One region of the Parabacteroides sp. CH2-D42-20 genome, then DNA from elsewhere that is predicted to be linked to it. Evidence: riboswitches for the same ligand, from Rfam matches in the RefSeq annotation. Region 1 holds a riboswitch; the other holds the start of a gene.
The links. A riboswitch is a leader RNA that binds a small molecule or an ion and turns the genes downstream of it on or off. The one in region 1 is predicted to bind cobalamin.

Region 1 (4,403 bases):
CAGACGGAAGGCTCCGGAATACGCCCGAAGGTCGGATGCTTGGAACGAAGCCATCCAAAGACGAGTCCGGCTATCAAAGCGCCGCCACTCGTACTCAGGCTGATCGGGACACCTCCGAAATGAATCGCGAGCGAACCTAAAATTCCCCCTAAGAAAATACCGATACCCACGAAAATCAAATCGGTCTGATTGGTTGGGCGATCGGGATATCCTAAAGTCGTAGCCGCTTTATTTACCTCTGATTTCATACCCACCAATTCCAACATATCACCGGAATCTATCACCGTAGCGGCCAAGACCGGGATATTGATACCCGCACGCCTTATGGACTTGACGCTAACACCGTGCATGAACGATTGATTGCGTAAATAGCAGATCTTTTTCCCCACGTATTCCTTATGGATCACTAGTACGGGTAACGTCTCTGCCGGAAAATCGAGCAATTCAATGTCATTGACCTCGTCGCCAATCCAGTTCTCCTCTCCGATCACGAATTCCCGGCGACCGCTTAGGACAACCTCATTTCCGGTATGTAAAACCAAATCCGGTTTAACATCGGTTAGTACATTATTAATACGGACACGCTCCACGAACAAATGCCGTCCTAATTGGTCCAGATATTCCTCCAACTGCTTTACGCTTTTACCCTCCTTGAACCATTCATTACTAATCTTATAGGCCCGGAAAGTTACCGGACGGGCGGCAGGCATAAAGCCCGGTTGCTCGCTCTCGTCGTTATTTCCCATTTTAGCCTCTAGCTCTTTACAGGCTTTTTTCACGTAGTCGAGTCCTCCTAAAAGACGTGGCCCGATATCACTCACCAACCATGCGGATCCTGCCGTACCGAAAATATAAGTTACCGCATAGGCCACGGGCATCACGTTGACCATAGCGCTTTTATCCGTATCGCTAATATTCATCTGTCCGATCGTATCTTCGGCAACTCCTAATACTGCCGACATCGTCTGGGAGCCCGCCAATAATCCTGCGGCCTCGCCTGCGTTATATCCCATAAGTTTCGCCAGTAAAAAAGGAGCGATCAAGCAAAACACACACATGACGGCGGCGAAAAGCATTTGAGGAAGACCTTCCTTTTTCAATCCCCGGAAGAACTGTGGCCCAACACTATATCCTACAGCGAAGAGGAACATCAAGAAAAAGACGGACTTTAACGGTCCGCTTATATCGATTTTTAATTGCCCGATCAATACACCGACCAATAATACGCTGGTAACCGTTCCCAGCGTGAACTTCTTTATCTTAAACTTGCCAATCCAGAAACCGAGAGCTAAGGTTATGAAAATAGCTAGCTCCGGATAATGTTGAAGTAAATTAGTTATCCATTCCATATCTATTTATTTGATGTTAAACAAAAAAGATGCTATTGAAACAGGGATTCTTTGAAAGATGTTGTTACTTTTCGGGATTATTTATATAAATTTGCGACCGCTTAGGTGATAGAGTTTGTCTACCGACAATTCTATAAAAGGGAATCCGGTTAGAATCCGGAACAGTGCCCGCTACTGTGAAGCTCTTGAAAAGGAAAGCGTTCTGCTATGCCACTGTCTTAAGAAAGATGGGAAGGTTGCTTTCCGAGCCAGTCAGGAAACCTGCCAAGCGAAGTAATGATTAATTCCTCCCGGGGTTAGGAGTAATTAAGAGGATAGAAATATCACCTATATCTAAAAGATGTTGGAGACGGAATAATACGTTGTCTCCGTGGGATTGATATGTAATCTAATTATTAATATATTCATATGATGAGGAAACACTTACTATCTTTCTTCCTGCTGGTCATCAGCCTAGTTTGTCGTGCGCACGATGGCGAGAATTTTGTAGCATCCGATTTATTCGCCTCTTTACAACCGGGCGATAAGGCCGCTTTATTGATGGTACATTTTGGAACAACCCATGATGATACCCGTGCCTTGACAATCGACGCGATCAATCAAAAAGCGAAAGAAGCTTTCAAAGATGTTGAGTTGCGTGAGGCATGGACTTCTCGCATTGTAATGCGCCGCTTAAAAGCTCGTGGCGTAGAGAAACTGAACCCGATCGAGGCCTTGGAAAAATTAAAGACTGATGGTTATACACATGTCTTGATCCAATCCACGAATATAATCGAAGGTATCGAGATGGAATCCTTACGTAAGGATGTTGCCACCATGAAATCTTCTTTCAAGGAGATTCGTATCGGTAATCCTTTATTGTATACACCGGAGGATTATGAGGCGGTAATCGCCGCTATCATAAAAAATGGGGCGAAAGAAGGCGCTACTTTATTGGTAGGCCATGGCACTTATACACCGGCGACGGCCCAATATGCTATGTTGGATTATATGTTGAAGGAGAAGGGATTCAAGGATTATTCCGTAGGAACCATCGAGGGCTATCCTACTTTTGATACGATGGTAGCCCAAGTAAAGGCCAATGGAACGAAGAAAGTCTTGTTGATGCCATTTATGTTTGTTGCCGGAGACCATGCGAAAAACGATATCGCCGGTGATTGGAAAGAGGAATTGGAAAAGAAAGGCTACGAGGTAAGCGTATTTATGGAAGGTCTGGGACAGAATCCGGATATCCAGAAGATCTTCATCGAACATGCCCGTTTCATGGCTAAACATAAGATGATCGATATCGTTGATAAGAAGAAAGCTTATGCGGTAGAGAAGGACTAAAAAAGTTCACTACACAATGTTTTTTATTCCTTTCGGAAGAAAAAGTAATTCCTTCCGAAAGAAACTAAATTTTCATTCGAAGGAAAATGGAATTTCTTTCGAAAGGGATTTCACATGCATACAATAAACAGTTATAATGCTAAATATATGAAAAGAGTTTTGACAATCTTACCGTTGACAGCCTTATGTATCAGTACGATGCAGGCGCAACACAAGAATGAGTACACGAATTTCGCCGATACGACATTCAATATTCAAGAAGTCGTAGCGACCGCCGCACGCAAGCCACGTCCACAAATCACGAAGTTGGACGTACCTATGAAATATCTTCCTATTTCAATTAATAGCATTACGGCGAGTAGTTTGGAGTTGCGAGGTATCCGTAATATCCAAGATGCGGTACGCTTTATGCCGGGCGTACGATTCCAGACATCTTATGGCGCATTTCAACAATTGTCGATCCGTGGTTTCGATCATTCTATCATGATGATAGACGGTATCCGCGATGAACGTTCGGCAATAAACAACTCTTATCCCGTACCCGATCTATCCTGTATCGAGTCTATTGAATTATTAAAGGGACCGGCTTCTGTACTTTACGGACATTCAGCCGTAGGTGGAACCTTGAATATCGTTCGTAAATCCCCGTCAGAGAAACAGAGCGTTAACGCCCGATTGGCCTATGGTAGTTACGAGAATAAAGAGGCGACGCTTGGCATGGGCGGTAAATTGGTCGGTCCGGTCAATTATTACGCCAATGTCAACTTTTCCGATCAAGAGGGCTGGCGTGATAATGGCAACCGTCGCTTTTCCGGTTATCTGGCATTGCAAGCTAAAATGACGGAACGTGACCTATTAGATGTTCGTGGAGGTTTTAACCGCGACTTCTATGGAACGGAGATTGGTCTTCCCGATTTAATGGCAAATGATGTATATAATGCGCAAACAGGACAGTTATATCTCCATAAAAATGATATGCTACCGGGACTTGACCGTGAGGCTCGCTACAATAACGAGTCCGACTTTATGAAGAATCACGCTTGGAACATATCAACGCAGTACACACATACTTTTTGGAACGGCGCAAAACTAACAGATCGCCTTTCTTACAATAACGACGATATCAACTATTTTGGGACGGAAGCCCTCGACTATCTCGAAAGTGATGATCCGATCTATGATCATTATTATATGAAAAATGGCCAGAAAAAATATATCTGTTTGGACAGTGTATATCTTTCTTTCCCGCTTCGCTTCTCCCATATAGCCAAGACGGTAGCCAATACGCTCGAGCTAAGCGGTAAATTCAGGACGGGTGAGATAAAGCATACGTATATGGGAGGTTACTCTTTCGTCGCCTTGAATCGTACCAGCTATTCGGGATATAATTTAGGAGATGATGTTCAGGGTCCCGGCCTTTATTCGCATGTATCTGTTTATGATCCGCATAGCATGGGATATATGACCAGTAAATTCTCGAAAGCAACGGTTACGCATCATTATTCCAACAGCCTTTATCTTCAAGATATGGTTGAGTTCAACGAGCAATGGAAGGTATTAGCCGCTCTACGTTACGACTTTTTCCGTTATATGTCCGCCAGCGCTACAACTCCTACCGGACGACGTGAGTATGAGGAACATTCAAGCTTCAATATGATAAAGAATAAGGCGTTGACTTATCGTTTCGGAGCGGTCTATCTGCCCCATCCGAATACATCCATTTAT
Region 2 (4,403 bases), on a different contig from region 1:
TGGATAATTACATGGGTAAACCCTTGATCACGCAACTCCACCAAGGCGTCCGCCGGCAACTGAACCCAAACACCTTGCGCCCTCAACCGACTCACTACGCTACGGGCGCTATAAGCCTGCCGGACTTCCACGTCTGGGAAAGCCTCCTTGACACGCTTGTTCATCACATCGAGTACTTGGGTACGAGCTTCCGGGTAAGCACTCCCGAAATGTACCATCAAGATCGCTAACTTATCTCCCTTTTCCATGCTCTCCCGGATATCGGAAGCGTAAAACTCCCGCCCGGGTTTCGCCCATAATGAACAGGCGAGCCCGAGCAGGAGTGAACAAACAAACATGGATCGTAAAAATCCCCTATACATTATTATATTAGTTAATAGTTGACATGTGACAGTTTACTGCTTGAAACGGACCAGAAGGCTGACGTAATAGGTACGGCCCGGGGTCAATGTAGCGTAATTGTAATTAAAGGGACGATCATCTACATAATCAAAAAGGTTCTCGATACCTACTCCCGGTTCCAACAAGAAATCGCCGGCTCTAAACGTATGGCTCGTATTGAGATTCCACAAGGAATATTTCGGTGCGTATCCATAAGAAGTAGAATAACGTTCCCCTTGGATACGTCCGTTAAAATTCACGTTCAGCTTATACTTATTCCAAGTATGAGACCACATAGCCGCTACCGTACCACTATGCTTAACGGTCTTATCCAAAGGTTCATCCTCGTATACGTTCTTTCCATCCATGAAACTATAGCCACCATTCAAGGTAAAGCCCGCTCCCAGATAACTATTGAAGGTCACGTTAATACCTTTGATCTTCGCTTTATCGATATTCGCACGCATCTGTATCTCATCATAATCCGTACCATGGGCGGTGTTATAAGCATCCCGTTCCGCCGTATCCAATATCTTATAGTTAATCATGCTACGTACGTTATTCATAAAAGCGGACACGGACAAAGAAAAATACCGCATCGTATATTCTGCGCTCAACGTGAAATTGTCGCTCTTCTCCGGGTCCAGATCCGGATTACCGATCGTAAGGCGAGTCGCTCCAGACGCTTTCTTCTCCGATTCCGTATACAACTCTTTCAATTCAGGTGTACGGAAACCAGCCGCATACGATCCGCGGAAATTAAAACCGCCTACCTTATACAGCAAAGCCACGTTAGGAGTCGCATAACTCTTAAAATTCTCATGGTAAATATAGCGCAAACCCGCGTACGCTTGGAAATGCTCATTGATATTGATCTCGTCTTGCGCATAAAGCGCGGTCGTGTACATACTTTTACCCGCTATGTTATCCGTCTCGCTACTCAGTAACTCTTTAATGAACTCCGCACCAGCCGAAAGCTTATTATACTTGCCCAGACGAAAGATTCCCTTGACATTCAAGTTATGGTAATGAATCCGTTTCGTCATATCACTCTCTCCGCTTTTCTTTCCATCAAAGAAATCCTTATACGTACTATGATTGTCCGACAGATAATCAGCGTTCAAATAAGAGTTCTTATTAATCATGTATTGAGCGCCCGCCCCATAAGTGAACGTCTCTTTTCTCATATCATAGTTGGTCGTATTCACTTTATCCATCGGCATCGGACGATCGCTGGAACGTCCGAAGAAAGTACCACGCACATAAAAAGACAAACGATCCGTAACGTCGTACGTGAAACGTTGGTTGATCACGTTCCGGTGAAATCCCTCGGAAGCTTGCTTATTGGTAGGAACCAACTCGCCTTTACTCTCCGTATAGGGATTTAATTGCCAACCATCGGCCCGTTGATATTGATAAGAAGTATATGAACCGAACTTCCCTACATTCACGTCCGCGTTGACCGACTGCAAGAATTGGTTCTTGCTACCATAACGGCTATTGCTCGTCACGTTCACCTTATTGCGGGAATCATCCGTGATGATATTGATAACGCCGGCGATCGCGTCGCTACCATACAAAGCGGAAGCGGCCCCGTTCAAGATCTCTACCCGTTTTACGTTAGACATATCGATACGGGAATAGGTATCATCGCCGGCCAAACGCTTACCGTTTTCCAAGATAACCACGTATTTCTCTGTCAATCCGTTCATATTCATCGTAGCCCCCTGTCCGTTTTCCATAAATACGATACTCGGATTCAGCTTGGTCATCGCATCTTGGAAATTGGTTACGCTCGCCTCTTTCAAGTCTTTTCCCGTAAGCACTTTCACGGGAATAGGGGAATTACTCATGCGGCGATGCGAACCGGTACCGGTTACCACCACTTGATCGATATTCACATACTTTTCTTTCAGCTTAATAACGACATCTTTTTCCGAGTGATCCGTTTGATACACGCCTTGCTCATAGCCAAGGTAAGTCACACGAATACGATGTCTACCATCGGGAAGGTTCAGCTCAAATTTTCCGCTAGCATCCGTGGTTGTACCATTCAAGGATTCCGACACGCGGATATTCGCGCCCGGAATTGGTTCATTACTTTCATCCACGACCTTACCCTGTAAACGTACCTGCGCAAATGATACGTTTATCGCACAACTTACAGCTAAAGCCGCGCACAAACACTTTCTTTTCATAAACGATTTGTTATTATGTATATTTCCGCTTTCCTGACCCCGAGAAAAACAGCAATAAAAACGCTTGGCAGGTTTCCTGACTTACCTCGTAGAAAACGACCTTCCCGTCTTTTACAGACAGTGGTATGAGAAATGTTTTCTACTTTACAAAAGCTTACAGTAGCGGGCACTGCTCCGGATTCACACCGGATTCCCTCTTTATGACGAAACCGGATGGTTTTACGTCATCACCAAAACGGGGGCAAAAGTATGAATTATTTTATATAAACAAAAATATATCCCAGCTTATGTTCTTTAAAAGCTTTACAAAGAGAAGCTTACAACACACCACATCGCCAAAAAGGAAAACAAAAGCAATCATACAAGACACAAAGTTTTCCAAAACTTTTCACAACGCACTACAAATTAACACCTTAACATAATTTAATCAGCAAAAAGTTTTCCAAAAAGAAAATCATATAGTGTAATAAGATACCTTTGCACGCATAATCAATCACAAATTAATCGACATCATGATACAGACAGTTGTTAAACGGGACGGGCGTATCGTTGGCTTCAACGAGGAGAAGATAGTAACCGCTATCCGTAAAGCCATGTTGCATACAGACAAGGGAGAAGATATGCAACTGATTCGCCAGATCACAGATCATATCTCATTCAAGGGAGAACCTCAAATGACCGTAGAGGCGATTCAAGATGCCGTGGAACTGGAATTGATGGCCAGTAGCCGGAAGGACGTAGCGCAGAAATATATCGCTTACCGAAATCAGCGAAGCGTAGCCCGCAAGGCGAAAACACGGGATATGTTCTTGGAGATTATCAATATCAAATCCAACGACATCACCCGTGAGAACGCGAATATGAACGCCGATACACCCGCCGGCATGATGATGAAATTCTCCAGCGAGACCACCAAGCCGTTTGTAGATGACTATTTATTGAGCGAAGAGGTCAAGGAAGCCGTATCTAACAACTACCTCCATATTCATGATAAAGATTATTATCCGACTAAAAGCTTGACCTGCGTACAACACCCGTTGGATCGCATCCTGAAATACGGGTTCTCCGCCGGTCATGGCGAATCACGTCCGGCTAAACGAATCGAAACCGCAAGCATCCTTGGCTGTATCTCTCTAGAGACCGCCCAAAACGAGATGCATGGCGGACAGGCGATACCGGCGTTCGATTTCTACCTAGCACCTTACGTACGTAATAGCTTTATCGAGGAAGTAAAGACCTTAGAGGATTTATACGGACAGGATTTCTCCCACTTATATAATAAGCCTATCGACGATTACCAGACACAGACCTTGGATGGATTAAGCGGTGATAGACGCATTATACAACATGCCATCAACCGCACGGTAAGCCGTGTACACCAATCGATGGAGGCTTTTATCCATAATATGAACACGATCCATTCCCGTGGAGGCAACCAAGTGGTATTCAGCTCCATCAATTATGGGACCGACACCTCGGCGGAAGGTCGTTGCATCATCCGGGAGTTATTAAAAAGCACTTACAGAGGCGTAGGTAACGGCGAGACCGCTATCTTCCCGATCCAGATATGGAAAAAGAAACGAGGCGTAAGCTATCTGCCGGAAGACCGTAACTACGATCTTTACCAATTGGCCTGCAAGGTCACCGCCCGTCGTTTCTTCCCGAACTTCTTGAATCTCGACGCGACCTTCAACCAAAGCGAGGATTGGAAAGCGGACGATCCTCAGCGCTATATCCACGAGGTAGCGACCATGGGATGCCGTACCCGTGTATTCGAGAATCGTTTCGGACCAAAGACTTCTATCGGACGAGGTAATATATCCT

Region 2: linked by a shared signal. The riboswitch ahead of D7V92_RS00440 (TonB-dependent receptor) and the one ahead of D7V92_RS15005 (sirohydrochlorin cobaltochelatase) in region 1 are both predicted to bind cobalamin.

The regions. Positions count from the first base shown of each region.
Region 1 covers NZ_RAYG01000024.1:62,145-66,547, forward strand. The annotation lists gene aspT (aspartate-alanine antiporter) at 1-1,349, opposite strand, end outside; cobalamin riboswitch at 1,436-1,633, shown strand; gene D7V92_RS15005 (sirohydrochlorin cobaltochelatase) at 1,761-2,678, shown strand; gene D7V92_RS15010 (TonB-dependent siderophore receptor) at 2,826-4,403, shown strand, end outside.
Region 2 covers NZ_RAYG01000001.1:119,456-123,858, forward strand. The annotation lists gene D7V92_RS00435 (sirohydrochlorin cobaltochelatase) at 1-362, opposite strand, end outside; gene D7V92_RS00440 (TonB-dependent receptor) at 396-2,579, opposite strand; cobalamin riboswitch at 2,628-2,829, opposite strand; gene D7V92_RS00445 (anaerobic ribonucleoside triphosphate reductase) at 3,092-4,403, shown strand, end outside.